Linked DNA regions of Geminicoccus roseus DSM 18922. The protein of the gene in region 2 interacts with the protein of the main gene of each other region in a pairwise test. Links are inferred from orthologs where the notes say so. Each region holds a gene or a part of one and is shown on either strand. Other genes may lie near its edges.

Region 1 (15,623 bases), 1.4 Mb from region 2 along the record:
GGGCCGGCCAGCGGCCGAGGGCGCGCTTCCAGGGGTCGCGGATCTTCCAGAACAGGCTGGCCACTACCTGGTCGGCGGGAGTCCCGGCATCCAGCTGCGCGCGCATCCGGATCAGACGCCCGAATGCCGCGATCAGCCGGTTCACGATCTGGATCTCGTTGCCGCCCTCGGCCAGGAGCCGCTCCAGGCCGCCCGAAAGCGAGGCGGCGTCACCCGTCAGCACATCCAGGATCAGGTCGTCCAGGGTCAGCGTTCCGGAATCGGCGATCACCGCGCGGACGTCCTGGACCGTCACCTTGCCGCCGGAAGCGCCGCCGACATAGAGGGCCAGCTTCTCGATCTCGGCCATGGTGACGGCGCGATCGGCGCCGAGCGACGCAGCCAGGGCCTGCATCGCATCCCGGTCGGCCTGCAGGCCGTGCCGGTGCAGTTCCTGGCGCAGCACGTCGTCCAGGCCCTTTCCCTCGTCGCGATAGCACGGCAGGGCGGCGGCGCCCGGCGCCTTCTCGATCGCCTTGCGCAGGTCCGACGAGCCCGGCAGGTCGCCACCTTCCAGAAGGATGAAGCTTTCCTGGGACGGCAGCTTGAGAAGGTCGCGCAGGGCGACCTTGAGCCGGTCGTCGGCATCCCGCACCCGCACGGCGCGCCGGCCGCCCAGGAGCGACATGCTCTGCGCCTCCTCGACAAGAAGGCGGGGATCGGCCGCGATCTGCTCGGCCGCCAGGTCGCCGACCTTGAACGGGTCCTTCGGATCGCCGACCAGCCGCTCCAGCAGCGCCTCGATCCGCTGCACGACCACGCCGCGGTCGGGGCCATAGACGAGGAAGGTCGAGATCCCCGCATCGGGCTTGGCCAGGAACGCGTCAATGCGCTTGGCCTGGACGATCACGAAACCGTCTCGGCCGGACCCACCTTCTGCTCGCGGAAGAAGACCGCGATCAGGGTCGCGATCTGGCGTGAGGCCTCGACCGCGGCACGCCGCTCGGCATCCTCCTCGGCGACCTGGGTCGAGTAGGGCTCCTGGCTCACATTGTAGCTGGCGATGCGGCGGACCCGGTTGCGATAGACGGGGGCGCCGTCGCTGCGCCGGTTCAGGCTGAACACCGCATCAAGGATCAGGTCATAGCGGGTGATGGTGGTGTCGAGCTGGATCGCCAGCGCCTTGGTGGTCCGGCCGAGCGAGATCAGCAGGTCGTACTCGGTCGGCACCGACAGCATGGAAGGATTGAGGTCGTCGGCCAGCGCCGCCTTGAGCCACTGGCCAAGCCGGCCGTGCGGCACGGTCACCTCCACCGCCGCCGTGTCCGCCAGGACGTCCTCCCCTCCCGCGGCATCACCATAGAGCGGCTGGAACCCGCATCCCGCCAAGGCCAGGACGGGGGGCAAGGCCAGCAGGACGCGCCGCCGGAGGATCGGACCCGCCATCACACCACCACGTTCACGATCTTGTCGGGCACCACCACGATCTTCTTCAAGGGCCGGCCCTCCATGGCCCGGATCGTGCCGGGCTCGGCCAGCGCCGCCGCTTCGACCACGGCACGATCGGCGCCCTTGGCCACGCGAATCTCGCCGCGCCGCCTGCCGTTGACCTGGATCGGCAAGGTGATCTCGTCGCTGCCGGCCAGCGACATGTCCGGCGCCGGCCAGGGCGTCTCCGCCAGGAGCGTGGCATGGCCCAGCGCTTCCCAGGCCTCCTCGGTCACGTGCGGGATCATCGGATTGAGCAGGCGCACCAGGGTCTCGATCGCCTCACGCAGCACCGCCGGGGCGGGATCGCCGCGCTTGATGTGGCTTTCGATCGTGTTGTGCAGCTCGCGCAGCAGGGCGACCGCCTTGTTAAAGTGGAAACGCTCGATCGACTGGGTGACCCCGTCGATCGTCGCGTGCACGGCCCGGCGCAGCTCCAGGTCCGCGCCGGCGGCGGCGGACGGATCCGCTCCGGCCTCGCCCAGCCGCTCCCGGGTCTCCTCGACCAGCCGCCACAGGCGGTTCAGGTAGCGCCACGCCCCGTCGATGCCGCCGTCGGTCCATTCCAGGTCGCGGTCCGGCGGGCTGTCGGACAGCATGAACAGCCGGGCGGTGTCGGCGCCATAGGCCTGGATGATGTCGGTGGGGTCGATGGTGTTGAGCTTGGACTTGCTCATCTTCTCGACCCGGCCGGCCTTGACCGGCCGCTCGCCATCGACCGTCACCCAGTCCCCGGCCTCGTTCTTCCGGACCTTGCCCGGCTCCAGCCAGGCGCCGTTCTCGTCCTGGAAGGTCTGGTGGTTGATCATGCCCTGGGTGAACAGGCCCTGGAACGGCTCCTCCACCGAGAGATAGCCGACCTTCTTCATCGCGCGGGCATAGAAGCGCGAATAGAGCAGGTGCAGCACGGCATGCTCGACGCCGCCGATATACTGGTCGACCGGCAGCCAGTAATCGACCTCCTCCTTGCGGCAGGGGCCGTCGTCGTAGTGGGGCGAGCAGTAGCGTGCGAAATACCAGGACGATTCGACGAAGGTGTCCATCGTGTCGGTTTCGCGGGTGGCAGGCCGGCCGTCCGGCAGGGCCGTGTGCTTCCAGGTCGGGTGCAGGTCGAGCGGATTGCCGGGCCTGGAGAAGTCGACGTCCTCGGGCAGGGTCACCGGCAGCTGATCGCGCGGCACCGGCACCACCGTGCCGTCCTCGGCATAGAGCACCGGGATCGGGCAGCCCCAGTAGCGCTGCCGGGACAGGCCCCAGTCGCGCAGGCGGAACTGGACCTGGCGCTCGCCGACTTCCATCTCCTCCAGCCGGTCGATCACCGTCTTCTTGGCAGTCGGCACGTCCAGGCCGTCCAGGAATCCGGAATGGAACAGCCGTCCGTCGTCGGTGTAGGCCTCGTCGCCGATGGTGAAGCTGGCAGGGTCGGCCCCCTCGGGCAGAACCACCGGCAGGACCGGCCGGCCGTACTTGCGGGCGAACTCCAGGTCGCGCTGGTCATGGGCCGGGCAGCCGAAGATCGCCCCGGTGCCGTAGTCCATCAGCACGAAGTTCGCGACATAGACCGGCAGCAGCACGTCCGGCAGGAACGGGTGCCGGGCCTTCAGGCCGGTGTCGAAGCCCTTCTTCTCGGCCTTCTCCAGCGCCTCTTCGGACGTCCCGAGCAGCTTGCACTCCTCGGCGAACGCCTTCAGGCTCGGGTTCGTTTGTGCAATTTCCTCGGTCAGCGGGTGATCCGGGGCGATCGCCAGGAACGAGGCGCCGAACAGGGTGTCGGGCCTGGTGGTGTAGACCACCAGAGGCTCGTCCCGCCCCTCGATGCTGAAGCGGACCCTGGCGCCCTCGGAGCGGCCGATCCAGTTCTGCTGCATCAGCCGGACCTTGTCCGGCCAGCGGTCCAGCTTCTCCAGGCTGTCCAGCAGGTCCTGGGCGTAGTCGGTGATCTTGAAGAACCACTGGTTCAGCTTGCGCCGCTCGACCGGGGCGCCGGAGCGCCAGCCTTTGCCATCGATGACCTGCTCGTTGGCGAGCACGGTGTGGTCGACCGGGTCCCAGTTGACCCAGCTCTCCTTGCGGTAGACCAGGCCGGCCTCGAGGAAGTCGAGGAACATCGCCTGCTCGTGCTTGTAGTAGTCCGGCGAGCAGGTGGCGATCTCGCGCGACCAGTCGAGCGACAGGCCCATGGTCTTCAGCTGGGCGCGCATCTCGGCGATGTTGTCGTAGGTCCACTTGGCCGGATGGATGCCGCGCTTGATCGCCGCCCCTTCCGCCGGCAGGCCGAACGCGTCCCAACCCATGGGATGCAGGACGTTGAACCCCTGCGCGCGCTTGTAGCGCGCCACCAGGTCGCCCAGCGTGTAGTTGCGGACATGGCCCATATGGATGCGCCCCGAGGGATAGGGAAACATCTCCATGGCGAAGAACTTGGGCTTGGTCTTGTCGACGCGCGCCTCGAACAGGCGGCGGTCTTCCCAGACCTGCTGCCATTTCTGTTCGGCGGCACGCAACGAGTATCGCGACATGGCGGAAGCTTATCCGGTCGAAGGAAGCGGGAGAAACGAGAGGTCCGGCGCGACTACTCGCTGTTGGCGGCGATCCGGAGCTGACGGGCACGGGTAAGGATGCGGTCCTCGAGGGCGGTCGCCGTCTGGGGGTCCACGGCCGCATCGAGCCATTCGCCACCCTCGGAGCGGGCCTGGCGCCAGACCGAGACCTTCACGCCGTCGGCGCGGAGGGTCTTGTCGCGGATCAGCACCTGCAGCTTGAACCGCTCGCTGGGCGCCTCGGCCGGCTGGTACCAGTCGGTGGTGATCAGGCCGCCGAACGGATCGGCGCTGGCGACGGGCATGAAGTCGATCGTGTCGAGCGAGGCGCGCCACAGATAGTTGTTCACCCCGATGCCGCCGGCATCCTCCTGGCGCGCCTTCGCTTCGCGGGAACGGGAGCCGTACAGGGTCAGGCCGTCGCCGCCGAAGATCGTGCCGGTGTCCTCGCGCCGACGCGCCTCATCGGGCTCCCACGGGCCGGCCTCGGATGGCGGCTTGGCCGGAGTCGCATCGGTGCATCCGGCCAGCACAGCCAGGAGAAGCAAGGTCGTCGATGATTTGCGCACGTTGCGAGCCCGAGTCCGCGATGATCCGAGGGGCGCTCTGAGGTCCCCTCTCCCCGGGGCGACCATAGCACGGTGCCGGGGAATCGCCAGTACAGGCAATGTTCCGGGCGCGATCTGCCAGCGCCCGCCGGCTCAGAAGCTCAGGCGGATGCCCAGCCGGCCAGCGGCGTCGCCCTGGGGCTGGCTGTCGGAGCCGCCGGTGAGCGCCAGATCGCCTTCCAGCGTCAGCCAGGACCACGCGGCCAGGTCGGTGCTCAGCAGCATCGTGGACCGGGTATCGCCGACCGGAGTCTCGGTCTCGGCAAGCGCCAGGCGCGCGGTAACCGCACCGTAGCCGATGCCTGCTCCCACCATCTCGGTGTGGAAGCCGCCATCGTTCAGGCGGAGCACGCTGCTGTTGAAGGTCCAGTCGTTCCAGACCAGCGCGCCGCCCAGCACGAAATCTTCCGACATGGCCCTGGAAGGGGCCGCGCCCGTGCGCGGCTGCACGGCAACCTCCAGAGGAGCTGCCGAGAGATCGAAGCGGAGCCGATCGGTGGAACTGCCGCGCGGGGTGAAACCGAAGCTCATCGTGGCCGGACGATCGCCCTCCACGCCCGCATCACCGGCACCGCCCACATAGCCGCCGGGCACCAGGTCCGCCGCAGAAGCAAGCTGCGTCGTCCCGATCAGCACAACCATGCCGGCAACCAGCAGCCGCCACATTCCAGACACTCCGATGACCCAGCCACCCTGGCTGGCCATGATAAGATTTCGCCGTCTCGGTCACTTTGCCAGGGGGCTGGCCACAGTGCGAGGAAGAAACAAAAAAACTGCGGCGGGGTGGTACCCCGCCGCAGCATTCCCAGATGACCGGCCCCGAAGGGCCTGGATCAGAACTGGATGTCGATCGCCACCAGGCCGGCGAAGTTCTCGTCGGCGCCCGGCAGGTCGGTGTCGTACAGGCCGATGTCGGCCAGCAGCGAGACGCCCGGCATGATGCCCATGGTCGCGGAAGCGACGATGGCGGTCGGGTCGGTGTCGTTGGTGACGCCACCCACGGTCGCGTCGCCGCTGGCGGTCGAGTACTCGAGGCTCAGCTGCGCCGGACCGAAGGCGCCACCGACGCCGACGTTCCAGAAGTCGACATCCGGGGTGTCGCCACCGCGGTAGCCGTACGAACCAGCGACGTTGAAGCCGCCGAAGCCGACCGACACACCACCGGCCAGACCGTTGGTGTCCTCGTTGTCCGGACCGACCTTGGCGGTCGCACCGGTGACCGAGGCCAGGATGTCGACGCCGGAGAAGGCACCCTTATAGGTGACCGCACCTTCGACGTGCTGACGACCACCGCCGTCGGAGTCGTCGTTCTGGCTGATCAGGCCGCCGGCATCATCGTCCGGAGCGAACGACACGCCAGCCTGGAAGCCGGCGATCTCGGGGGTGTAGTACACCACCTTGGTCGCCGCGCCGCTCAGCGGAACGACATAGGTGTAGATCGGGTTGTCGAAGGCGGGGTTGAAGTCGCCGTCGACACCGCCGGTACCGGCAGCGATCGTGCTGGAGATGACCTTCGAGTTATCGGCCGGGCCGACCTCGTTACCCACACGGACTTCACCCCAGCCGCCGCGGATGAACAGCCAGCCGCGGTCGACGAACTGGCTACGGCCGTTGTCGAGACGCAGACGGAAGCGTCCGCCGTACTCCATCAGGCTGCCGTCGTCCTTGCCGCGGACGTCCACGAACAGACGGTTGTTCGAGTACATCCCGTAGCCGGGATCGTTGCCGCTGAGGGAGTCGTTCTCGCCGAACACCACGCCAGACCGGAACTGACCCGACAGGGTGATGTCGAGCGCGCCACCCGGCATCACCTCGGCCGCGTTGGCGGCACCCGAAGCCGCGACAACGCCTGAGGCCACGCCGGCCAACAGGAGGGTCTTGATCCTCATATCTATCCTTCCTTCTCGAACTAGCGCGACCTTTTGAACCGGACCGGAGGTCCCGACCAAGGTCCTATCCGATTAACCGGACGACCTGCACGGCCCAGTCGCCGAGGGAGTAGTTGCCCACCGCGACTGCACGCCTCAACTCGTTTCGGAGCCTCGTCCCGGGGTAGCGTCGACCGTGCGACATTAGTGCAACATGCCTGTCCCGCGCCCAGACCCGCCTAGAAGTCGATCCGCATTTGCAAAAGGCCAGCAATGTAGTCGCCTGATGTATCGGGATCTGCGTATTCAACATCATTCCGAAAAGACACACCGGGCATCAGCTTAATTGTTGTGGAGAATATCACAATGTCCGGATCGACATTGCCTTCGGATGATGCTCCATATTCCGTGCTTAGCGAAAGAGGACCATGCTTCCAGCCAATCCCGACGTTCCAGTAGTCTAGATTTTCTCCATCTTCATCACCAGTACCGTACGAGCCAGCCATTCCCCAGTCCGAGTATTCCAGCAGGAAACCGGCGGATATGCCATTCACGTCGTTTCCGCTCGTTTCGTTCTTTCCAGCGGTGGCGACCACCGCCACGCCGAAGCCGAGCGGACCGGTGGTTCCGTCATAGCGCACGCCACCTTCGAGCATGTTCTTGGTGTCGCCGTCCGAATCGTCGATCGACGATATCAGGCCGTTCGCGCCGGTATCGGGGGTGAACGACAGGCCGGCCTGCAGCCCGCCGAAGGTCGGCGTCAGGTAGTTGATCTTGGTGGCCTGTCCGGAAGGGGCGAGTTCGTAGCGGACGATCTGGCCGGGCTGGTCTCCGTCCATGCCGCCGGTGCCGGCGGCGATGCTGAACGAGCCGATCACGAAGGGAAGATCGTCGTCGGTGACACCCTTCTGGTTGCCGAACTGTACCTCGCCATAGCTGCCGCGCAGGTAGAGGTAGCTGCGGTCGACCAGGTTGGTCCGGCCATTGTCGAGACGCAGGCGGAAGCGCCCGCCATATTCGGTCTGGCTGGCGTCGTCCTTGCCGCTGACCAGGATCTCGAAGCGGTGGTCGGTGCTGAAGCCGTAGCCCGGATCCGACCCGGACAGGACCTCGTCACCGCCGAACACGAAGCCGGAACGCAGCGATCCCTTGAGCTTAATGTCGAGGTCACCGCCCGGGCTGATCTCCGCTGCGCTGGCAGATCCCGCCGCGGAAGCAAGGGCTAGGGGGGCCACGCAGAAGATCCACTGGATACGCATTGCAAGTCCTATGCTGTGCATCGGGCTGGTCATCGCCGCTCGGTCGAGATGAGGTTGCCCGGCAGGGATTGGCAGAGCGTGCCGTCGCCCAGCCCGCAAGGGGTGGCCAGATCCAGCACATCAGCGGACGCCAGCCTTGCCGGAGACCGCGAGCCGCCGATGACGTTCCTGTGCGCAATGGTAGAAACCATCACGACGACTGCGGCGGGATTGCGTTTTTTGCCGTGGCACGACATGTCGGCCACCTGGAGGAACCGAGTGCCGCCCGCCTCCGGCCGAGGAGACCCATGAACAACGATCTGTCCGCCACCTCCGCCGTCGAGGCTGCCCTGGCCGACGTCCGCAGCCGCATCGCGGAGGCGGCGACCACGGCCGGCCGCGATCCCGAGGAGGTCACCCTGGTCGCGGTCAGCAAGGTCCAGCCGGCCGAGCGGATCGAGGCGGCGCTGCAGGCGGGGCAGCGGGTGTTCGGCGAGAACTACGTGCAGGAGGCCAAGGGCCGCTGGCCGGCCCTGCGCGAGCGGTTCGGGGGCATCGAGCTGCACCTGATCGGGCCGTTGCAGACCAACAAGGCCGGCGAGGCCGTGGCGCTGTTCGACGTGATCCAGACGCTCGACCGGGACAAGCTGGCCCGCGCCCTGGTCAAGGAACGGGAGAAGCAGGGCAGCCTGCCGCGCCTCTACGTCCAGGTGAACACCGGCGAGGAGCCGCAGAAGGCAGGCATCCTGCCAGGAGATCTCGACCGGTTCCTCGCCCTGTGCCGCGACGAGCTCGGCCTGTCGATCGAGGGACTGATGGCGATCCCGCCGGAGGGAGACGACATCGCCCCGCATGCCGCCCTCCTGGCCAAGTTCGCCAAGCGACACGGCGTCGGCAAGCTCTCGATCGGGATGAGCGCCGACTACGAGACGGCGATCCGCTTTGGCGCCACCCATGTCCGGGTCGGCTCCGCCATCTTCGGCGCCCGTCCTCCCAAGGCGCCGGCCGGATGATCGGGCAGGCTGGTCGCTTCCCGGTTGCGGCTCCGGCCCGACCGGCTGACCGGCCGGGCCGGGCGGCCGATCAGCCGGTCGGAAGTTCCTGGTAGTGTTCGCGCGCCTCGGTGAAGGGCCCGCGGCGCTTGGGCATCGCCAGGACCCGGACCACCTTGATGTCCCGGCCCTGCGGCAGGGTCAGCACCATCCCGGTGCGCACTTGAAGGTGGGACTTGGTGACCACGCGTTCATCGACGCGGACCCGGCCCTTCTGCACCAGCTTCTGGGCGTCGGAGCGGCTCTTGCAGAACCGCGTATGCCAGAGCCACATGTCCAGTCTCAGCGCTTCGTCGTGCAAGTTGCCTCCTCTTCACCGGTCTCCCACCGGTTCTCCTGATCCTCAACTGCTTCCCGCGACCAGAGTTCGCAGCACCGCGAACGGCGAATCGCTGCGTCCCGCCCGGGCGGCGCGCTTGCGTTCGACCGGATCCGGCCGCCGCCGCTTGCGCATGCGCACCAACCTGCGCGCATCTCCCTCCATCACGCAGGCGAAACCCAGCCCCGCGGCCACCGCGACCAGTTCGTCGAGCTTCAGGCCAGCTTCCGCGGCGAGATCGCCCGGCAGGTCGAACAGCCGGCTCTGCCGGGCTCGGCCGCGCAGCTGCGCCGCCAGCCGCTCGGCCACGTCCAGCCGGACCGCCACCTCGCCGAACCGGGCAAAGCCCAGGGCCGCCAGCGTGTCCTGGGAAAGGTCCGGCACGTCGCGCCAGGTGGTGGCCCCCTCCGGCGGCAAGGGGCATGGCCGCCCCGTCCAGACCCTGGCCAGCACGGCGATCACCGCCCGCGCGCGCGGGCGCATCAGGTCCGGCAGGAACAGCCATTCGACGCCCATCCGGACGCCCAGCCGGGCCAGGGCCTTGCGGTCCGCGTCGCTGAGCGGGGCGGAGACGCTCTCGACCCGGTCGATCCGGATCGCTCCCATCCCTTCCACCAGCGCATAGGCGACCCCGCGCACCGCGCCGCTCAGCGCGGGATCGTCGCTGGCGGTCCTCAGACGCTCGATCCTGCCGACGCCGCGGGCGAGCCAGCGGCTCAGCCGGTGGCCGAGTTCCCCTGCCACCCGGTCGCGCAGGTCGCCCCGCAGCTCCGGGCTGAGCTTGGGCCGCACCGACGGGCGCAAGGGCGCCCCGCCCGGCACCAGCGTGCCCACCAGGGCACCCTGCCAGCGCACCGACCCGTCCGCCTCGAAGCGGATGTCCGGCTCCGGCGCCTCGATCATCTGGCCGACGCGCTTCTCCAGGGCCGGCCGCAGCGCCCGGCGCGCGGCGGCGCCCAACGCCTTGCGCGCCAGATCCGCCTCGCCCGGCAGCGGCGTGAAGTCGAGGCCCTCGATGGTCCCGACCGGATGGCCGTCCACCGCCAGGGCGCCGTCCGGATCCACCGTCGCCGGCAGGTCGTCATGCTCGCGCAGGGAGCGCAGCAGGGCGGTGGTGCGCTTGTCGACGAAGCGCTGCATCAGCCGCTCGTGCAGCGCGTCGGACAGGCGGTCCTCCACGGCGCGCGCCCGCTCCTGCCAGTGGGCCGCGTCGCGGAACCATTCCTGGCGATGCGACAGGTAGGTCCAGGTGCGGATGTGCGACAGCCGGCCCATCAGGGTCTCGATGTCGCCGTCCATCCGGTCGATATGGTCGATGGTCCGCGCCACCCAGTCCGCCGGGATGACCCCTTCGGGCCCGGTCAGGTGGCGGTAGATCGTGCTGAGCAGATGGAGATGGCTCTCGGCCAGGATCTTGGAGAAGTCCGGGGTCTGACAGACGCTCCACAGGAGCCTCACCCGATCCGGCCGGTCGGCGATGTGGCGGATCTCGTCGCGCGCCGACAGCATGTGCAGGGAGCGGTCGTCCAGCGCGTCGCGCACCTTCCACAAGGCGCCCCGCATCGCGGGATCGGGCGGTTCGGCGTCCAGGGAACGCAGCAGGCCCTGCAGGGAGCGGAAGTCGAGCGCGGAATTGCGCCAGCGCAGCGCCTTGAGCGGCGGGAAGCTGTGGGTCTCCACCGCCTCGACGATCCGCTCGTCCAGTTCGCCCACGCCGTTGGTGGTGCCGAACGTGCCGTCGGCCATGTGGCGCCCTGCCCGCCCGGCGATCTGCCCGACCTCGGTGGCGGCGAGCTTGCGGCGCTCGCGCCCGTCGAACTTGTGCAGGGCCGCGAAGCCGACATGGGTGAGGTCCATGTTCAGCCCCATACCGATCGCGTCGGTGGCGACCAGGTAGTCGACCTCCCCCGCCTGGTACATCGCGACCTGGGCGTTGCGGGTGCGCGGGCTGAGCGAGCCCATCACGATCGCTGCCCCGCCGCGCTGGCGGCGGATCACCTCGCCCAGCGCGTAGACGTCGGCCGCCGTGAAGGCGACGATCGCCGAGCGGCGCGGCAGCCGGTGCAGCTTGGTCTCGCCGGCATGGATCAGGGTCGACATGCGCGGCCGGGCGATCAGCACCGCGTCGGGGATCAGGCGCTTGATCAGCGGCTTGATCGTGTCGGAACCCAGGAAGATCGTTTCGTCCAGGCCGCGGGCATTGAGCAGGCGGTCGGTGAAGACATGGCCGCGCTCCCAGTCGGCGCAGAGCTGGATCTCGTCCACGGCAAGGCAGCCGACCGGGCGGTCCAGCGGCATGGCCTCGACCGTCGCGACCACGTACGGCGCTTTGTCGCTGCCGATCTTCTCCTCGCCGGTCACCAGCTGTACTGCATCTGGACCGCGCTGTTTCACGATACGGTCGTAAATCTCACGGGCCAGCAGCCGGAGAGGGAGACCGATCATGCCGGAACGGTGCGCGAGAAGACGCTCGATCGCGAAGTGCGTCTTTCCGGTATTGGTCGGCCCGAGGACCGCCAGGATGCGCGAGGATGATTGGCGCATCGAGCTCATGACCAGGAAGATTCCTCTCTCCGCGGCCGATTGCAAGAGGACGCGACAGCAAATGCGCATCGGGGAATGACCGCCGGATGACGATCGCCCACCCTTTCGCTTTCCGCTTCGACGGCCCCCGGGCCAAGGTATGGACGGCGCTGGCCGATACGGCACGCTTCAACGAGGCGTCCGGCCTGCCCGCCCACCCGGTGGTCGACGCCACCGCCGCGGACGGGAGCCGCATCTTTAGGGCCAAGGCCCGGCTCGGGCCTCTGAACCTGTCCTGGACCGACCTGCCCGCCAACTGGGTGAAGGAGCGCTGGTTCGAGCATGACCGGCTGATCGACAACGGCCCGCTCGCCCGGTTCCGGGTCACCCTGACCCTGGAAGAGGACGGCGACGGCTGCTGGGCGCGCTATCTCTACGAGGCGGAGCCGCGCGGCATGGCCGGCCGGATGCTGCTCGCCACCGGCTTCCTGGAGCGCCTGGGACGCCATGCCCTCAAGATGTGCGCGCGGGTCGCCCGGTTCGTGCGCGACGAGGCAGCCGATCCGTTCGACCTGCCTTCGCCCACGCTCGAGCCGCGCGCCCTGGACCAGATCGAGCGCCGCCGGCTGGACCTGCTGGCCGCAGGCCATCCCGCCGAGGTAGTCGACGCCCTGGCGGCCCTGGTCCGGGAGGGAGGCGAGAACGACGTGCGGCGGATCCGTCCCCTGGCCCTCGCCCGCAAGCAGGGCCTGGAGCCGCGCGCCACGGTCACCGCCTGCCTGGACGGCGCCAGGCGCGGCCTGCTCGACCTGTCCTGGGACCTGCTCTGCCCCCGCTGCCGCGCCGCCAAGCTCCAGGCGACCTCGCTCGACCAGTTGGCGGCCGAGGCGCACTGCGACACCTGCGCGATCCGCTACGACCGCGATTTCAGCCGCAACGTGGAGGTGACCTTCCGCCCGGCCGCCGGCCTGCGCACGCTCGTGGGCGGAGAGTTCTGCCTGCTGGGCCCGATGAGCACGCCCCACATCATGGCGCACATCACTCTCCAGCCCGGGCAGGACCGCAGGATCGAGGTCGAGCTGCCGCCGGGCACCTACCGGGCCCGCACGCTGGAACCCGGCCCGGAGATCCTGTTCGACCATGAGGGCGGGCCGCTGCCGGCCATCGAGCTTGCCGAGGGCGCCGTGGCGCTGGGTCCCGCCTCCCCGGATGGCCAGCTCGCCTTGTCCAACCGGGCGGCACGCCCACTGCTGGCGGTGATCGAGCAGCGCGACTGGGTGCGCGACGCGCTCACCGCCGACCGGGTCGCCGCCACCCAGGCGTTCCGGGACCTGTTCTCCGACCAAGTCCTGCGTCCGGGCGACGAGGTCGGCATCGCGCGGGTCGCCGTCCTGTTCAGCGACCTGGCCGGATCGACCGCGCTCTACCAGAAGATCGGCGAGGCGGCGGCGTTCCGCCGGGTCCGGGAGCACTTCGCCTGGCTGCAGCAGATCGTGCGCGAGCATGACGGGGCGATCGTCAAGACGATCGGCGACGCGATCATGGCCGCCTTCGCCGATCCGCTGAACGCGGTACGCGCCGCGGTGGCGATCCAGGCGAGCACCTTGGAGCTGAACCCCGACGGGGTCCCCCCACTGGCGCTGAAGATCGGCGTCCATGCCGGCCCCTCGATCGCGGTCACGCTCAACGAGCGCCTGGACTATTTCGGCTCGACCGCCAATCTTGCCGCGCGCCTGCAGTCGATCGCGGGGCCGGGAGAGGTGGTGGTCTCGGCAGCCCTGGCGGACGATCCCACCATCAGCGAGCTGGTGGCGCCGATCACCATCGAATTCGCCACGGTGCGTTTGCGCGGCTTTGTCGAGCCGGTTCCCTGCCTGCGCCTGATGCCCGTCCCGCTTGCCGGCTCCGGCTGAGACCTCCGGGCGAGGCCCTGGCGGGGGAAGGCCGGCCCTGGCGCTGCGCCCGATCTGCAACCTCCACCCGGCCCGATCGCGCCCCAACCTTGCACAACAGGGGGCGACGCCCCAGATGGCTCGGCAGCCGGGCCCACCCTAACCGACTGAAACAGCAAGGCGATGAGCGACACGATGCAGCCGTTCGAGGCCGATGTCGGCCGTGTTCTCGATCTGGTGATCAACTCCCTCTACAAGGACCGCGAGATCTTCCTGCGGGAACTGATCTCCAACGCCTCGGATGCCTGCGACAAGCTCCGGTACGAAAGCCTGAGCCGGCCGGAGCTGCTCGGCACCGATCCCGATCTCGAGATCACCATCCTGGCCGACGCGAAGAACGGCCTGCTTACCATCGCCGACAACGGCATCGGCATGTCCCGCGAGGAGCTGGCCGAGAACCTGGGCACCATTGCCCGCTCAGGGACCGCCCGGTTCGCGGAGCTGCTCACCGGCGACGCCAAGAAGGACGTCGACCTGATCGGCCGGTTCGGCGTCGGCTTCTACTCGGTGTTCATGGTCGCCGACAAAGCGGTGGTGACCTCCAGGCGGGCTGGCGAGAGCTCCGCCTGGGTCTGGGCCTCCGACGGCCGCAGTGGCTTCGCCATCGAGGAGTCGCCGACCGAGGCGCTCAAGCGGGGCACCGCGATCACCCTGCACCTGAAGGACGACGCCAAGGAGTTCCTGGAGGAATGGACGCTGCGCCGGATCGTGCGCACCCATTCCGACCATGTGGCGATGCCGATCCGCCTGCGGCTGATCAAGGCCGACCAGGAAGGCGACGAGCCCTCGGCCCCTGAGCAGATCAACGAGGGCTCGGCCCTGTGGACCCGGCCGAAGTCGGAAATCACCGACGAGCAGTACAAGGAATTCTACCACCACGTCTCGCACGCCTTCGACGAGCCGTTCGCGCGGGTGCATTTCACCGCCGAGGGCCTGCTCGAGTACACCGGCCTGCTGTTCGTGCCTTCCACCCGGCCGTTCGACCTCTACGACCCGCGCCGCGCCCATGGCGTGAAGCTCTACGTCAAGCGGGTGTTCATCACGAGCAGCATGGAGAACCTGCTGCCGCGCTACCTGCGCTTCGTGTCCGGCGTCATCGACAGCCAGGACCTGCCGCTCAACGTCAGCCGCGAGACCCTGCAGCAGGGCAGCGTGGTACCCAAGATCCGCAAGGCGATCGTCCGCCGGATCCTCGACGAGCTGAAGAACAAGGCCAAGGCCGAGGACAAGGAGGCCCAGGACAGCTACCTGGCGTTCTGGGGCAATTTCGGCGCTGTCCTGAAGGAAGGCCTCTACGAGGACCAGGAGAACCGCGAGCGGCTCCTGGAGCTGGCCCGGTTCCGCTCGACCCATTCCACCGACGGCTGGGTCTCGCTCGACGAGTACGTGGCGCGGATGAAGCCCGGCCAGGAAGCGATCTACGTGATCGCCGGCGAGAGCCAGGCGGCCCTGCGCAACAGCCCGCAGCTGGAGGAGGCCCGCGCCAAGGGCGTCGAGGTCCTGCTCCTGGACGACCAGGTCGACCCGTTCTGGCTGGAGCAGGTCACCAGCCATGGCGGCAAGCCGGTCAAGTCGCTGGCCAAGGGCGACGTGGACCTTTCCGCCGTGGAGAAAGACACGAACGAACCCGAGAAGGCCGAGGAACAGGCCGCGGACCAGGGCGACCTGGGCCGGCTGATCGCCAAGCTGAAGGTCGCCCTGGGCGATCAGGTCTCCGACGTGCGGGAAAGCAAGCGGCTGCGCCAGAGCGCCGTCTGCTTGGTTGCCGGCGACGACGCGATGGACATGCGGCTGGAGCGGTTCCTCAAGAGCCACAACCAGCTGGACAGCCTGACCAAGCGGGTCCTGGAGCTGAACCCCCGCCACGACCTGGTCCGTCGCCTGGCGACCCTGGCCAAGGACGACAATCCCGACTTCAACGACCTGGCGGAGCTGCTGCTCGACCAGGCGCGGATCGTGGAAGGCGAGACCCTGCCCGACCCGGCGGCGTTCGGCCGCCGCATGTCGACCTTCGTGGCGCGCGGTCTGGCCGGCTGATGGTAGTCCCGGCGCCCGG
Region 2 (15,507 bases):
ATCGCCAAGAGCGAGCGGATGGGGGCGGCGGTGGCCAAGGCTGGCGCCGACCAGCTCCTGATCACCGCGCCCGAATCGATCGCCTGGCTCCTCAATGTCCGCGGCGCCGACGTGCCGTTCAATCCGCTGCCGCTGGGCTTCGCCCTGCTCGGCAGCGATGGCCATGTCCGGCTGTTCACCGACCAGGCCAAGTTCGCCGGGGTGGCGTTCGGCAACCGGGTGGCGCTCGAGGCCTATGAGGCGTTCGAGCCGGCGCTGGACGAGCTGGGTGCCCGCGGCTTGCGCCTCCTGGCCGACCCGGCCTATTCGGCCGTGGGCTTCGCCGACCGGTTCGAGCAGGCCGGCGGCACGGTGATCGAGGGCGAGGACCCGATCCCGCTCGCGCGGGCGACCAAGAACGCCACCGAGGTCGCCGGCGCCTTCGCAGCCCAGCGTCGCGACGGCGCGGCGATGGCGCGCTTCCTGTGCTGGCTGACCGAAGAGGCGGTGCCGGCCGGCGTCGACGAGGTCGCGGCCGCGGCAAGGCTGCGCGCGATCCGGGCCGAGGACGAACTGTTCCGGGGCCTGAGCTTCGAGACGATCAGCGCGCACGGGCCGAACGCCGCGCAGCCGCACTACCGGACCACGCCCGAGACCAACCGCCAGCTGGATCCCGGCAGCGTCTACCTGGTGGACAGCGGCGGCCAGTACCTGGACGGCACCACCGACGTGACCCGGACCATCGGCCTGGGCCAGGTGCCAGAGCACGTCCGGGTGCAGTTTACCCTGGTGCTGAAGGGCATGATCGAGCTGTCGGAAGCGGTCTTCCCGGAAGGGACCAGCGGCGCGCAGCTGGACACGCTGGCGCGGATGGCGCTCTGGCGGCACGGCTTCGACTTTGACCATGGCACCGGCCACGGCGTCGGCAGCTACCTGTGCGTCCACGAGGGCCCCTGCCGGATCGCCAAGGGCCAGAGCCTGGTCAAGCTGCAGCCGGGCATGATCCTGTCCAACGAGCCCGGCCAGTATGTCGCCGGCAGCCACGGGATCCGCACCGAGAACCTGCTGGTGGTGGAGCAGGCCGAGACGCCCCCGGGCGGCGAGCGCAAGCTCCTGCGGTTCGGGACCCTGACCCTGGTCCCGATCGACCGGGCCATGGTCGTGGCGGACCTGCTCACCGCAGCGGAGCGGGCGTGGCTGGACCGCTACCACACCCGGGTTCTGGCCGAGATCGGCCCGCTGGTCGATCCAGCGACGCAGAACTGGCTGGAGCGGGCCTGCGCACCGCTCTGACGCAACCTTAGGCCGGCGGCAGGCGCAGCACGTCCGTCAGGTCGACATGGCCGACGAAGCCACCGGCCGACCGGGCAGACTGCTCGTGCTCGACGGCATAGGCAAAGCGTACGGCCGGGTCGTCCTGCAGCCGCTGGAACAGGCGCTGGAGGCAGGGATAGGTGCGCCGGTCGACCACCGGGTGCACATCGGTCCAGCGGGCGATGCCGGCGAAATAGGCGTCCGCGAGCGTGGGCCGGTCGCCCAGCAGCCAGTCCTTGCCGTCCAGCATCGCCTCCAGCTCGGCATGGGCCTTCGCCACCAGGGAGCGGCCATAGGCGACCAGCGCCGCGTTCCCCTCGCCAGGATGCTCCAGCGTGTGCCAGAGCGGGCTGAAGGCGTTGAAGAAGCTGGTGTTCAGGAAGGCCAGCATGGCGTTGAGCCGGTCGAAGCCGGAGCTGCCCTGGGCGAACGCCAAGCCCTGCGCGATGCCCTGGCTGCCCAGATGGTTGAGGATCGCCATGCTCTCCGTCAGGACGGCACCGCTTCCGGTCAGCAGCGCCGGGGTTTCTCCAACCGGGTTGATGCGCCGGTAGGCCTCGCTCTGCACGACCTCGGGCATGGCGATGCGGCACAGCCGGTAGGGAATGCCCAGCCATTCCAGGGCCACGATCGAGCCGAACGAGCAGCCTTCCGGCACGCCGTAGAAGAGGATGGGTTGCATGATCGGGTTCGCCTGCGCTGACGGGCAGCCCGCGGCTGCCCTGCTCCGTCAGTCTCGCTTCGTGGACGCTGGGCGGGTAGTCAGCGTAGCGGAGACACATCGTTCACAGGCGTGGACGCCGGATGCGCAACCTCAACGATCTGCGCTGCTTCGTCCAGGTGGTCGCCTATGGCGGCTTCGCACCGGCGGCGCGCAGCCTGCACGTGCCAAAATCTACCCTGAGCAAGCGGGTCGCCGCACTGGAGGAGGAGCTGGGCGCCCGGCTGATCCAGCGAACCTCGCGCAGCTTCGTGCTGACCGAGGCCGGCCATGAATTCCACGAGCACGCCCGGGCCGCGCTGATAGAGGCCGAGGCCGCCGAGACGGTGGTGCGCCGGCGCCTTGCCGAGCCGAGCGGCACCGTGCGGCTGACCGCCTCGGTGCCGACCGCGCAGTTCCGGCTGGCGGCTCTCCTGCCGGAACTGGCGCAGAACCACCCCCGGCTGCTGCTGCAGGTGCACGCGACCGACCGGTTCGTCGACCTGGTCCAGGAAGGCTTCGACTTGGCAATCCGCGACCATTTCGCGTCGCTGCCGGATTCGGCGCTGGTGCAGCGCCGGCTCGGCAGCGACCCGGTGCTGCTGGTGGCGGCACGGAGCTATCTGGAGCGGGCGGGCGCGCCGGGTTCACCGCAGGATCTCCTGGCGCATGACGGCCTGCTGACCGGCCCGGCCGCGACTGCCTGGCGGCTGCGCAGTGCGGATGGGACCGAGGTGGAGGTGGCGCCGCGGCCGCGCCTGGTGCTGGACGAATCCATCCTGCTGCTGGAGGCCGCCGCAGCCGGACTGGGGATCGCCTGCCTGCCCCGCTCGATCTGCCTTCGGCGTCTCGACGGTGGCGGGCTGGTCCAGCTCCTGCCGGCATGGACGGCCGGCGCAGTTGCGACCACGCTCGTGGTGCCGCACCGGCGCGGCCAGCTGCCGGCGGTGCGGGCCGTCATGGGTTTCCTGGTCGAGCGGCTCGGCGGCGACGCCTAGGAAACCCGGTTGAGCAGGCGGCGGACGCCGTTGGTAGCCTTGCCGATCCAGGCCTCGGCGAGGGATTCGGCCTTGTCGATCAGGTTGCCCATGGTCGGCCATTTCTGCCGGACGCGCTCCAGGGCGCGATTGGCCCAGGGGGCATGCTTGGACAGCACGATCAGGCCGACGAAGATGAACAGGAAGCCCTGCAGGATCGGCAGGAACAGGCCGAGCACGCCCAGGAACAGGAACCCGTAGCCTAGGACGAGCATGGTGATACGGGTCATCGGCGGTCGGTCAGCTCCAGGAATTCCTGCTCGGTGATCGTCTGCACGCCCAAGGCCTGCGCCTTGGCGGCCTTGGAGCCGGCATCGGCCCCTACCACCAGATAGTCGGTATTCTTCGAGACGGAAGATCCCACCTTGGCGCCGAAGCGCTCGGCGCGCGCCTTTGCCTCGGCCCGGCCGAGCGTTTCCAGGGTGCCGGTGAAGATCACCACCTTGCCGGAGAGCGGGCTTGTGGTGGCGGTGGCCGGTGCTGCGGCATCCTCGATGGTCAGCTGGGCTGCCAGGTCGTCGACCGCCTTGACGTTGTGCGGCTCGGCGAAGAAGGCGGCGAGCGCCCCGATCAGGGCATTGCCGACCCGGTCGACATCGTCCAGCCGGGCCAGTTCCTCCGCATCGCCGGCCGCCAGCTTCAGCATCCCGTCCCGCCAGGCGGAGAAGCTGCCATAGGCGCGGGCCAGCAGCTTGGCGTTGACCTCGCCGGTGAAGCGGATGCCCAGGCCCAGGATGAAGCGGTGCAAGGGGATGGTGCGGCGCGCCTCGATCGACTTCACCAGATTGTCGATCTTGCGCTTGCCCCAGCCTTCCAGCTGGCCGAGCTTCTCCAGGCTTTCCTGGTTCCGCGGCAGCACGAACAGGTCGGCCGGCTGGTGGAGCAGGCCGGCCTCGATCAGCTGCGGGACCTGCTTCTTGCCCAGCCCCTCGATGTCGAAGGCGTCGCGGCCGACCAGCAGCTGCAGGCGGCCGGCGACCTGGGCCGGACAGACCAGCCCCCCGGTGCAGCGCCAGACCACCTCGCCCTCCAGCCGGTCGACATGGCTCTGGCAGATCGGGCAGAGGCGCGGAAACACATAGGGGTCGGAGCGGCCGGTGCGTTCGGCATCGGTCACCTCCACCACCTGGGGGATCACGTCGCCGGCGCGCTGGATCAGGACCTGGTCGCCGGCCCGGATGTCCTTGGCCTTGATGAAGTCCTCGTTGTGCAGGGTGGCCCGGGACACCGTCACGCCCCCGACATTCACCGGCTCCAGCTCGGCCACCGGAGTGAGCGCGCCGGTGCGGCCGACCTGGATGGTGATGTCGCGCACCCTGGTGCGGGCCTGCTCGGCCGGGAACTTGTGGGCGATCGCCCAGCGCGGCGCCCGGCCGACGAAGCCCAGCCGCTCCTGCAGGGCGATCTCGTCGATCTTGTCGACCACGCCGTCGATCTCGTAGGGCAGGTTTGGGCGCTCGGCGCCGATCTTCGCCTGGTGCGCCACCATCTCCTCGGCGGTCCGGCAGATCGCGGTCAGCGGGTTGACCACCAGGCCCCAGCCGCGCAGCCGCTCCAGGAACTCCGAGTAGCGCCCCGCCACCGGCGGATCGGCCTCGCCCCAGCCATAGGCGAAGAAGCGCAAGGGACGCCTGGCCGTGATCCGGCTGTCCAGCTGGCGCAACGAGCCAGCCGAGGCGTTGCGCGGATTGGCGAACGGCAATTCGCCGGCTTCCTCCTGCTCCTCGTTGAGCCGGGCGAAGGCGGCGCGCTCCATGTAGACCTCGCCGCGCACCTCGATCACCTTGGGCGCCTGCCCATGCAGGCGGACCGGCACGTCGTCGATGGTGCGCACGTTGCGGGTCACGTCCTCGCCGGTGGTGCCGTCGCCCCTGGTGGCGGCGCGGACCAGCACGCCATCCTCGTAGCGCAGCGAGCAGGACAGGCCGTCGATCTTCGGCTCGCAGACAAAGTCGTCCAGCGCGCCTTCCGGACGCTTGAGGAAGCGGCGGACCCGGGCGACGAACTCGTCGATCTCCTCGGGCGTCATCGCGTTGTCCAGGGAGAGCATCGGCACGGTGTGCACCACCTTGCCGAACGCCGTGACCGGCGGCGCGCCGACCCGGTGGCTCGGGCTGTCGGCCCGTACCAGCGCCGGGAAGCGCTGCTCGATCGCCTGGTTGCGGCGGCGCAGCTCGTCGTACTGCGCATCCGTCAGGTCGGGCCTCGCGTCCTGGTAATAGCGCCGGTCGGCCTCGGCGATGGCCCGGGCCAGCCGTTCCAGCTCCGCGCGCGCGGCGGCCTCGTCCAGCGCATCGACCGCGAGTTCCGTCATCTACGATACCGCATCCTGAATAAGACTGTCGGCCGCGGCCCGCGCGGCGCTGGTCACCTGGGCGCCGGCCAGCATCCGGGCGATCTCGTCGCGGCGTTCCTCGCCCTCCAGGGGCTCCACCACCACCCGGGTCCGGTCGTCCTCCTGGATCTTGACCACCCGGAGATGGCTCTGGGCGCGCGCCGCGACCTGGGGCGCGTGGGTCACCACCAGGACCTGGCGCTCGCGGGCCAGGCGCGCCAGGCGTTCGCCGATCGCGTCCGCGGTGGCACCCCCGGTCCCGGCGTCGATCTCGTCGAACACCAGGGTGCCGGCCGGCTGCAAACGCGCCAGCACCACCTTCAGCGCCAGCATGAAGCGGGCAAGCTCACCGCCCGAGGCGATCTTGCCGATCGGCCCGAACGGCTGGCCGGGATTGGTGCGGACCTCGAAGGCGACCCGCTCCGCGCCGTCCGGCCCATAGGCCTCCGGCTCCAGCGGGGTCAGGGTGACGCGCAGGGTGGCGCGCTCCAGCTTGAGCGGCGCCAGCTCGGCCGCGACGGCCTCGCTCATCGCCCCGGCGGTGCGGGCGCGGGCGGCGGACAAAGCCTGGACCGCGGCCAGGAACCGCTCGTGCAGGATTGTCGCCTCGGCTTCCAGCCGCACGACGTCGGCAGCGCCGGTCTCGATCCGGCCCAGTTCCGCGATGAACTCCTCGCGCAGGCCCTCCAGCTCGTCGGCGGATACCCGGTGCTTGCGGGCCAGCGCCCGCAGCGCGAACAGGCGTTCCTCGACCTCGTCCAGCCGGCCCTCGGCATGCACCAGCTCGCGCAGCCGCTCGGCGGTGGCGCGCTCCACATCGGCCAGCTCGGACGACGCGCGCTCCAGCCCTTCCACGATCTGCTCAAGGCTCGGATCGTCGATGCCAGAGCGGTCCAGCTTGCGCTGGGTCCCGGCCAGCCGCTCGGCGGCGTCCGCCAGGCCCTTGGCGGCCTCGTCGAACAGGGCGATCTGCCGGTCGCGGGTCTGCAGGCGCTGGCGCTCGGCCGCCAGTTCCTCCTCCTCCCTCGGCACCGGCCCGAACTTCTCCAGCTCGGCCAGATGGGCGCGCAGGCGCTCCTCCTCGGCCGCGGCCTGCTCCAGCGCGCGGCGGCGCTCGTCCAGGCGGGTCTTCACGTCGCGCCAGGCCTGCCAGGTGCGGCGGACCGCCTCGGCCTCGGCCTCGTGGCCGCCGAACGCGTCGAGCAGCGCCCGGTGGCGGGCGGGGTCGGCCAGGCCGCGCTGCTCGAACTGGCCGTGCACCTCGACCAGGTCGCGGCCGACCCGTTCCAGGGTGCCGATCGCGACCGGCTCGTCCTCGATGAAGGCGCGCGAGCGGCCGTCCGCGAACACGACCCGGCGCAGGCTGATCTCCTCGGCGCAGGCGATGCCCTGCTCCGCCAGGATCGCCCGGGCCGGATGGTCCGGCGGCAGGGTGAAGATGGCGGTGACCGAGCCCTGGCTGCTGCCGATGCGCACCTGGCCGCGCTCGGCGCGCGCCCCGCTGGCCAGGCCCAGGCAGCCCAGCAGGATCGACTTGCCCGCCCCGGTCTCGCCGGTGAGCGTGCTCAGCCCCTCGCCGAACTCCAGGTCGAGCCGGTCCAGGAGCAGAAGGTCACGGACGTTCAGGCTGTGCAGCATGAACGGTCCCGGGCGTTCAGAACAGGTTCGACAACCATGACCCGCTGTCCTCCGCAGGCTGCAGGTTCTGGCCCTCCAGCAGAGCGTAGGACCGCTCGTACCAGATAGAGCCCGGGTAGTTGTAGCCAAGCACCGCGGCGGCCGCCTGCGCTTCCCTGCGCACGCCCAGCGCCAGATAGCTCTCGGTCAGGCGGAACAGCGCTTCGGGAACGTGCGAGGTGGTCTGGTAGTTCTCGACCACGCTGCGGAAGCGGTTGATGGCGCCGACATATTGCTGCTTGTTCTCGTAATAGCGGCCGATCTCCATTTCCTTGCCGGCCAGATGATCGCGGATCAGGTCGAGCTTCAGGTTGGCGTCGCGGGCATAGTCGCTCTGCGGGTAGCGGCGGACCATTTCCTCGAAGGCCTGCATCGCCTGCTCGGTGGACGCCTGGTCGCGACCGACATCGCTGATCTGCTCGTAATAGCACAGCCCGATCAGATAATAGGCGTATGGGGTCGCCTCGTCGCCCGGATGCAGGTCAATGAAGCGCTCGGCGGCCGAAATCGACTCGTCGTAAAAGTCGCCCTCGTAGAAGGCATAGGCGGCCTCGACCTGGGCGCGCTTGGCAAGCTCGGAATAGGGGTGCTGCCGCTCGACCTCCTCGAACGCGTTCGCCGCCTGCTGCCAGCTGCCATTCTGCAGCAGTTCCTGTGCCTCGCTGTACAGCTGCTCGGCCGGCTTCTCCGGCTCCAGGACGACCTCGTCAGCACCACCGCCACACGCGGAAAGCGAAAAAAGCAGCACAACCGCACCGACACGCAAAGCGCGCCGAATCGAGGTGCCGCGGGCGCGGTCGCAGGGATCGATCAGCGGCATTCCTTGTAGCCCGTTCCACCTAGGGTTATGATCAAGCCGTGGCGCCAGGACCTTAGCCGAGCCCGGCAGTCCTAGCCAGACGCGGCGATCCGGCGCCGCGGGAAGGACTGAGGTGGATCGCGAGAGGCTGATCGAGCGCAAGATCGGGGAGCGGCTGCGGCGACGGCGGATCGAGCTCGGCCTGACCCAGGAGCAGGTCGGCCGGATCGTGGGCGTGTCCTACCAGCAGATCCAGAAATTCGAGCGTGGCGCCAACCGGGTCAGCGCCGCACGCCTGGTCCTGATGGCCGAGCGGCTGCGCACCGACATCCACTGGCTGTGCGGCATCACCGACTTCCACCCGGTCACCGCCGGGCCGCCGCATTCGAGCGGAGCGGAGACGCCCGACCCCCACCAGGCCTTCGCCCAGATCGGCGACCCGGCGGTGCGGGTCGCCCTGGGCGGACTGGTGCGGGCGGTGGTGGAGCGCCATTCCGCCAGCCAGCCGGGCTAGGCGTCCTGGTCCAGGAGTTCGACGAGTTCCGCCCATTCCGCCCGCGCCGCCGCGGTCCGAGCGCCTGCAAGGTCGAACACCGACAAACCGGTGGTGGCCAGTTCCTCGTAGATGCTGCGGTCCACGATCCGCGCCGCCACAGGCAGCTGCAGGCCGGCGGCATAGGCTTCCAGCCGTCCGGTGGCGCGGGCACGGCTGCGCAGCCGGTTGAGAACCAGCACGACCTCCTTCTTGCCCTTGCGCACCGATTTCTGCTTGCCGAGCTTGGCCAGGAACCGCTCAGTGCCAGCCTGGTCGAACAAGGAGGGCTGGACCGGCACCACGACCCGGTCGGATTCGTCCAGGAGATCCTCGATCTCGCTGCCGTCCATGTTGGCGGGCGCGTCCACCACCAGGCGCTCGATCCCGTCCGGCAGCGGCCCCGGCTTCTTGGACCAGTCCAGCCCCTGGATGGCGGCCTGCCCCTCCGGGCGCGCGGCCAGCCAGCGCAGGCTGGAACGCTGCCGGTCCGCGTCGGCCAGGACGGTGCGCCGCCCCCTGTTCGCCAGGGCCGCGGCCAGGCTGGTGGCGATGGTCGACTTGCCGACCCCGCCCTTGCCGTTGCCGACCAGGATGCGGATCACGCCTCGCTCCTCCAGAATGGCTTCGCGTGCTTGAAGGCGCGCCACGCAGCCAGGAGTTCGGGCTCGTCGGCCACCGCGGCATGGGCATGCCAGCCGATCACCAGCCCGCCGCCACGCGCCGCCTCGTGCCGCTTGGCCAACGGAAGGGAGGCATCGTCCATCAGCCGGTCGACGATGGTGCCGGTGACGGCGGCGTCGTTGAAGCGACCCATGTGATCCTGCAGGCGCGACAGCCGGCGGGCATAGGGCTTCACTTCCTCGGGGTCGAACAGGCCGGAGAACGCGTCGGCGCCGTAGCGCAGCTTCTTCAGGGCGATGCGGACCTCGTGGCGCTCCGGCGGCGACAGGTCGGCAAAGCCCCGGCCGCGCCGCAGCACCTTGCGCAGGGCCTTGTCCAGCAGGGCGCTGGCCGCCTCCACCGAGGGCATGGCCAGCTGGTCGACACCGACCGCATCTGAGCCCATCCGCCAGGCCCGCATGTCCAGCCAGGCGGAGAAGCGCAGGAGGGTGCGGCCATAGGCGCGGTCGGCGATCATCGCCTGGGCATCCTGGTAGGCGGCCTTCCGGGCGGCTTCCGCCACGGCCTGCAGCGCCAGCGAGGAGGGATCGCCCGGGCGGGCCTCGATCACCGGCGGCAGCAGCTCGCTCTGGAACACGTCCAGGTCGCGCGCCGGCCCCAGTCCCTGCACGACGATCCGCAGCTCGGCCGAGAGCGAGGAACGCTGGGCGTCCGGGATCAGGCCCTTGAACAGGGTCAGCAGGGAGCGCAGCCGCCGCAGGGCCACCCGCATCTGGTGGATGCCCTCGGGATCGCTGCCGTCCTGGACAGCGGCCTCGTTGCCGAGCCACTGGCGCAGCGCCGCGCCGAACGAAGCGATCATCACCTCCTCGATGTTGCAGGCGGGCGATATGGTGGGCCGCTCCGCCTTCTCCGGCTGTGGCGAGTCCCCGGCCAGCAGCCGGCAGCCGCGCTCCCACTTGCCGAGCGTGCCGAACCGGATCGGGACGATGTCGGCGCAGCGCAGCGCCAAGGAGAACAGGCAGGACGGATCGCCCTCGACCAGTTCCAGTTCCAGCTCGCCGACCTCGATGCCGTTGCCCCCGGCCTCGATCCTTCCGTCGTCCAGGGAGAGATTGACCACGGCGACCCGGCCATGCTCGTCCGCCCAGTCGAGATCGACCTGGTCGCGCCGGATCTCGGTGCGGACGATCGGCACCACCTCCCGGCTGGTCAGGATCGCCACGACCTCAGCCAGGGCCGGGTCGGTCAGCCGGGTGGGATCGGGGGTCTCGCCCGCGATGGGCATCTCCCACTCGTCGCGGGAGAACAGGACCCCGTCGGCACGGCGCTCGCGCTTCACGGTCTGGAGCCAGCGCCGGCCGTCCCGGCGCACCCGCAGGCTCATGCCGAACTCGTCGCGCAGGGTGCCGTCGGGCGTGTCGAAATAGGTGGTGACGAGCCGCTTGCGCTTGGGACGGCTCCTGAGGCCGGTGGCAATCACCGGCTCCCGGAGCAGCTTGCGCAGATCGTCTGGCTTGCCCTCGAGCTTCAGCTCGCGCTCGACACCCATGCGTTCCTCTGGTCCCGCCTACGGAGGCACGCACTATTCGCAGAAAATTTCAGGCCAATCTACCGCGGGCGTCCACATCCACGATCCGCTCGACCTGACCGTTCCGGCACAAGGCGACCTGATCGTAGAGATTGCTCACCGGACAGGCATGGTTGGGCAGGATCCGGACCTTGTCACCGATGCGCGGGCGCGGCCCGGCCACGCCGCTCAGATCGACATGGCCATGTTCCTCGGACAGGTTGGCGATCACCGCATCGGGATATTCCATGATGCGGCCATAGCCGTTCAGCCCGTGCAGGTCGGCGGTCAGGGCTTTGGAGCCGGTATCCAGGATGGCGCGGTCGGCGGTGGGACGGGACACCACGGTGGCCAGCACGGTCAGGGCGCAGTCGTCCAGGCCGATGCAGCCGGCCCGCATCTGCATCCGGTCGCCATAGATGTAGGTGCCCGGCCGGTGCTCGGTCACCGGCCCCTGCTCGTTGGCGGTCCACATGTCGGGGCTGCCCCCGGAGGAGAGGATCGGCGCCTCGATCCCGTGCTCCTTCAGCCGGGCGACCGTTTCCCCGAAGAAAGCCACCACGTTCGGCTGCCCGCCCGGCGGCGGATAGGTCAGCAGGCCGGCAAAGCGCAGCCCGGGCGTGGCGGCGATATGCCGGGCGAGGCGGACGGTGTCCTCGACCGACTGGGTGCCGTTGCGCTTCGCCCCGGTGTCGCATTCCACCAGCATCTCGACCTCCAGGCCGGCTTCCGCGAAGGCGCGGCCGATCGGGTCCGACACCTCCTCGTGGTCGGCCACCAGGATCAAGCGGATCCGCCGGGCCAGCGCCACCGCCCGGGCAAGCTTGGGCGCGCCCACCAGGTTGAACGGGATCAGGATGTCATCGATCCCGGCATCGGCCATGACCTCGGCCTCGCCCAGCTTCTGGCAGGAGATGCCCTTGGCCCCAAGCTGCACCTGCAGCCGGGCGAACTCGGCGAGCTTGTGGGTCTTGATGTGCGGGCGGTTGGCAAAGCCATGCTCGTCGCAGAAATCCTGCCAGCGCTTCAGATTGGCCTCGACCCGGTCCAAGTCGATGACGGCGATGGGCGTGTCCAGATCAGCGATCTGCATGGCGGCTTCCTGAATGATCAACGGGATTATCGGCGCTCAAGGCACGGCCGGATGCGCGTCGTCCGGGTCAGACCCCTCGCGGTCCGCCAGGCTGGCGGCGGGGCCGGGAACCGGGTCGGATCCGGAGGGCGACGGGGGATCCTCCTGGTCGCTCTCGTCGGTGAGCTCGGCGATCCGCTGCTCCAGCATGTCGCGCTCGGCCTCCAGCTCGGCGATGGTGGCGTCCAGCTCCCGGAAGCGCTCCGCGCTCATCTGTTCCTCGGGCGTGAGCGCCATCTCCATGTCAAGGACGGGCGGCGGAGGATTCTCGGCCCGCGCCGCCTCCAGTTCCAGCTCCAGGGCCCGGATGCGGTCGGGAACGGAAGCCTCGTCGATTGGCGCGCGGGACAGAGCCTCGCGGCGCGCGGCCTCGGCCTCCTCCACCGCGGCGGCGGCGAACTCGTCGGCGGCATCGGCGCGGGCCTCCGCGGTCCCGGCACGGTTCACCGCTTCGTCCAGGAGCGCCTGGAGCCGGTCGAGATCGGCCTGGGTCGGGCCGCTCGGCGCCTCCTGCTGCTGCCGCTTCAGGTTTTCCAGTTCCGCGACCAGCTCGGCGCGCTTCTGCCGGCTCTCGTCGAGGGCCGCGCGCAGGGCGGCCGTCTCGTCGGTGGGGGGCGTCCTCGCCGGCTCGGCGACCGGCGGCGCCTGGGGACGAACGATCGCGGCCGCCTGCGTGCCGGGCAGGCCGGGAAGGCGGAAGGAGGTCCAGACCAGGCCGGCGGCCAGGCCCAGCGGGACGACGACCAGCAGCAGGGCGACCAGGGCCAGGCGGATCTGCGCCCCCCGCGTGAGGGTCACGTAGCGGCCCCGCCCCTCGGCGTCGCGCTCATAGAAGTGCCGGTCGACGAACAATGGCCGCAGGACACTGGCTCCCTGATCCGGAGGCCGCCCTGGCCGGGCGGCCTTTCCGGATCCGGTCTATCACGTCGTCACGAGGCCTGCATCGTGGCCGGCGGGCGCCGCTACGTCGCAGGCCGCCAGGGGCGCAAGGCCCTCAGGCGCTGGCGGCGACCGGCTCGGCCACGCGGGACGAGCGGCCGGAGCGGAGATCCACCGCCTCGTCGGCGTCGTCGACATAGCGCCAAGCACTGCGGTCGGCGAGCAGGGCCCGCACCAGCTTGACGTGGAGGGCATGGCCGGCCCGGTGCCCGGTCCAGCGGCCGATGATCGGCGCGCCCGCCAGGAAGGTGTCGCCGATCGCGTCCAGCATCTTGTGGCGGACGAACTCGTCGGGGAAGCGCAGCCCGCCGGGATTGAGGACGCCCTCGGGCCCGACCACGACCGCGTTGTCGAGCGAGCCGCCACGGGCAAGGCCCATGGCGCGGAGCTGCTCGATGTCGGCGGCGAAGCCAAAGGTCCGTGCCGGGCCGAGCACGCGCGCGAGGCGTGCCGGCTCGAACGGAACCGCCAGGGACTGGGCGCCCACGGCCGGATGGTCGAACTCGATCGAGGCGGCGAAGCTGGTGAAAGGGGCGGGATCCAGCCTGGCCATCTTGCCGGCGGCTTCCACCACCACCGGCTTGATCACCTCGATCCGGCGCAGCGGGCGGTCCTGCTCGCGCACGCCGGCGCATTCCAGGAGGAACAGGAACGGCGCGGCGCTGCCGTCCATGATCGGGACTTCCGGACCGTCCAGCTCGACGGTCACGTTGTCGATCTCGGCCAACGCGAAGGCGGCCATCAGATGCTCGACGGTCGCGACCTTGGCATCGTCGGCGCCGACCAGCGCGGTGCACATGGTGGTGTCCGCGACCCGGTCCGCGACTGCCGGGATCACCGGCCGGCCGGGAAGATCGGTGCGCACGAACATCACGCCCGTGTCGGCCGCAGCCGGCAGAAGGGTCAGGGAAACCTTGCGGCCGCCATGGAGGCCGATGCCGACGCAGCCGATGCGGTGCGCGATCGTGCGCTGCGCCCGCGCCGACCGGCTCTCGCGGACGCCCAGGTCCTGCGTACCGATCTCGTTGCGCTGACTACCCACGATGTTCACGTCCTTCGCTCCGTTGTCCCCGGGACCAATGAAATGGCCCGTTCCAACCATGGCCGCAGATGCGGAGGGGTCGGGACGGGCCATCACCCGGCAGGTTCGAGATAGGGACGAAGGAGGGGACCCGCCACTCACAGTTGGTTACGGATTGTTACAGCCGCACCTTACTGCGATGCATGAGCAACGCCGCTCAAGTCCTTGAACGGTCACGGCGCAGGAAAGCGGGAATTTCCGCGACCGGATCGCTCCCTGCAGTATTGCCGGAGCTGGCCTGCTCCCAGCGCAGGTGGGTCGATTCGTTGCGCGGTTCGGCCTGGGGAGCGTCGCCGCCGAAGCCCAGCCCCTTGCTCATCTTGCTGAACAGGTTGCTCAGGCGATCCTCGGCCCGCCCCAGGCCCGAGAGCTGGCGCGTCCGGCGGTCGGCGAGGTGCTCGGCCTCGGCCGGCTCGTACTCGCGCTCGGGCTGCTGCTGCTCGTAGACGGCTGCTGGCTCGGGCGCGCTCTGGGCATAGACCTCGCTGCGGTCCGCGGCAGCCCCGTCGGTGCGGTGGTCGCTGCGCTCGGCCACGGCGCGGATATGGGCGTCCACGGTCTGGGCGGTGGTCGGCGCCGGCGGGGTGGCCGCGCGCAGGGTCGGATAGGCCTGGGTGATCGGGCGGGAGACCTGGGGCTGGAAGCGCAGCGGCGACTGCGGCACCGGGTTGCCGGCGGGGGCCGCCTCCACAGCCGAATGCTGCGGACGGCGCTTGCGCTCCTGCATGGCGATGCCGGTGGCGACCACCGAGACCCGGATCTTGCCGTGCATCGATTCGTCGAAGGTCGAGCCGAAGATGATGTTGGCGTCCTGGTCGACTTCCTCGCGGATCCGGTTGGCGGCGGCGTCGACCTCGAACAGGGTCATGTCCGGGCCGCCGGTGATGTTGATGAGGACGCCGCGGGCGCCCTTCATCGACACCTCGTCGAGCAGCGGGTTGGAGATGGCGCTCTCGGCGGCATCGATGGCGCGGCGCTCGCCCTCGCTCTCGCCGGTGCCCATCATCGCCTTGCCCATCTCGGACATGACGGTGCGGATGTCGGCGAAGTCCAGGTTCACCAGGCCGGGCATGACGATCAGGTCGGTCACGCCCCGCACGCCCATGTGCAGGACCTGGTCGGCCATCTGGAAGGCTTCGGTGAAGGTGGTGCGCTCGTTGGCGATCCGGAACAGGTTCTGGTTCGGGATCACGATCAGCGTGTCGACCCACTGCTCCAGCTCTTCGATGCCGCTCTCGGCGAGCCGCGAGCGGTAGCCGCCCTCGAACTGGAAGGGCTTGGTGACCACGCCGACCGTCAGGATGCCCTGCTCCTTGACCGCCTTGGCGATCACCGGGGCAGCACCGGTGCCGGTGCCGCCGCCCATGCCGGCGGTGATGAACACCATGTGGCTGCCGGACAGGGCGTCGATGATCTCGTTGCGCGCCTCCTCGGCGGCGGCGCGGCCGATCTCGGGCCTGGCACCGGCGCCCAGGCCGTGGGTGACGGTGTTGCCGAGCTGGATCTTGCGGTCGGTGAGGCAACGGTCGAGCGCCTGGGCGTCGGTGTTGCAGGCGACGAACTCCACGCCCTCCAGGTGCGCGGTGATCATGTTGTTGACGGCGTTGCCGCCCGCACCGCCGACACCTACCACGCTGATCCTGGGCTTCAGGTCGTGGGCCACTGGCATGGTCAAGTTGATCGTCATCTCGTCCTCCACCCCTCCCGTCCTCTCGCGCAGGACCGGGTCACCGAACCGCCAAGCAGATGACGCCACCCCCCTTTCAGGCGGCGCCGATCCTTCAGAAA

Evidence for each region.
Region 1: the proteins of ligA (region 2) and leuS interact in binary tests that used the Escherichia coli proteins (3 or more experiments, as listed by UniProt). The link is inferred for Geminicoccus roseus DSM 18922 from one-to-one orthologs.

The regions. Positions count from the first base shown.
Region 1 is NZ_KE386572.1:661,675-677,297, forward strand. Bases 1,206-4,321 are described here. They hold leuS (leucine--tRNA ligase), read right to left. Parts: upstream 3,987-4,321; coding sequence 1,425-3,986; downstream 1,206-1,424. Other genes in these bases: lptE (LPS assembly lipoprotein LptE), read right to left, coding at 1,206-1,425; GEMRO_RS0104510 (DUF3576 domain-containing protein), read right to left, coding at 4,040-4,321. In the rest of the region: holA (DNA polymerase III subunit delta), read right to left, coding at 1-889; more of lptE, read right to left, coding at 886-1,205; more of GEMRO_RS0104510, read right to left, coding at 4,322-4,555; GEMRO_RS0104515 (hypothetical protein), read right to left, coding at 4,709-5,281; GEMRO_RS0104520 (porin), read right to left, coding at 5,449-6,504; GEMRO_RS0104525 (porin), read right to left, coding at 6,723-7,775; GEMRO_RS34015 (hypothetical protein), read right to left, coding at 7,772-7,987; GEMRO_RS0104530 (YggS family pyridoxal phosphate-dependent enzyme), read left to right, coding at 8,030-8,734; GEMRO_RS0104535 (RNA-binding S4 domain-containing protein), read right to left, coding at 8,805-9,074; GEMRO_RS0104540 (helicase-related protein), read right to left, coding at 9,117-11,645; GEMRO_RS27560 (adenylate/guanylate cyclase domain-containing protein), read left to right, coding at 11,723-13,528; molecular chaperone HtpG, read left to right, coding at 13,691-15,604.
Region 2 is NZ_KE386572.1:2,061,843-2,077,349, reverse strand. What follows is about bases 2,801-5,800. They hold ligA (NAD-dependent DNA ligase LigA), read right to left. Parts: upstream 5,345-5,800; coding sequence 3,257-5,344; downstream 2,801-3,256. Other genes in these bases: recN (DNA repair protein RecN), read right to left, coding at 5,345-5,800; GEMRO_RS0110790 (PGPGW domain-containing protein), read right to left, coding at 2,988-3,260; GEMRO_RS0110795 (LysR substrate-binding domain-containing protein), read left to right, coding at 2,801-2,991. Outside these bases: GEMRO_RS0110805 (aminopeptidase P family protein), read left to right, coding at 1-1,272; GEMRO_RS0110800 (glutathione S-transferase family protein), read right to left, coding at 1,280-1,975; more of GEMRO_RS0110795, read left to right, coding at 2,098-2,800; more of recN, read right to left, coding at 5,801-7,003; GEMRO_RS0110775 (outer membrane protein assembly factor BamD), read right to left, coding at 7,020-7,862; GEMRO_RS0110770 (helix-turn-helix domain-containing protein), read left to right, coding at 7,975-8,355; GEMRO_RS0110765 (ParA family protein), read right to left, coding at 8,352-8,978; GEMRO_RS0110760 (CYTH and CHAD domain-containing protein), read right to left, coding at 8,975-10,549; GEMRO_RS0110755 (D-TA family PLP-dependent enzyme), read right to left, coding at 10,599-11,660; GEMRO_RS0110750 (hypothetical protein), read right to left, coding at 11,697-12,551; lpxC (UDP-3-O-acyl-N-acetylglucosamine deacetylase), read right to left, coding at 12,694-13,689; cell division protein FtsZ, read right to left, coding at 13,877-15,406; cell division protein FtsA, read right to left, coding at 15,501-15,507. UniProt on the Escherichia coli protein: DNA ligase that catalyzes the formation of phosphodiester linkages between 5'-phosphoryl and 3'-hydroxyl groups in double-stranded DNA using NAD as a coenzyme and as the energy source for the reaction.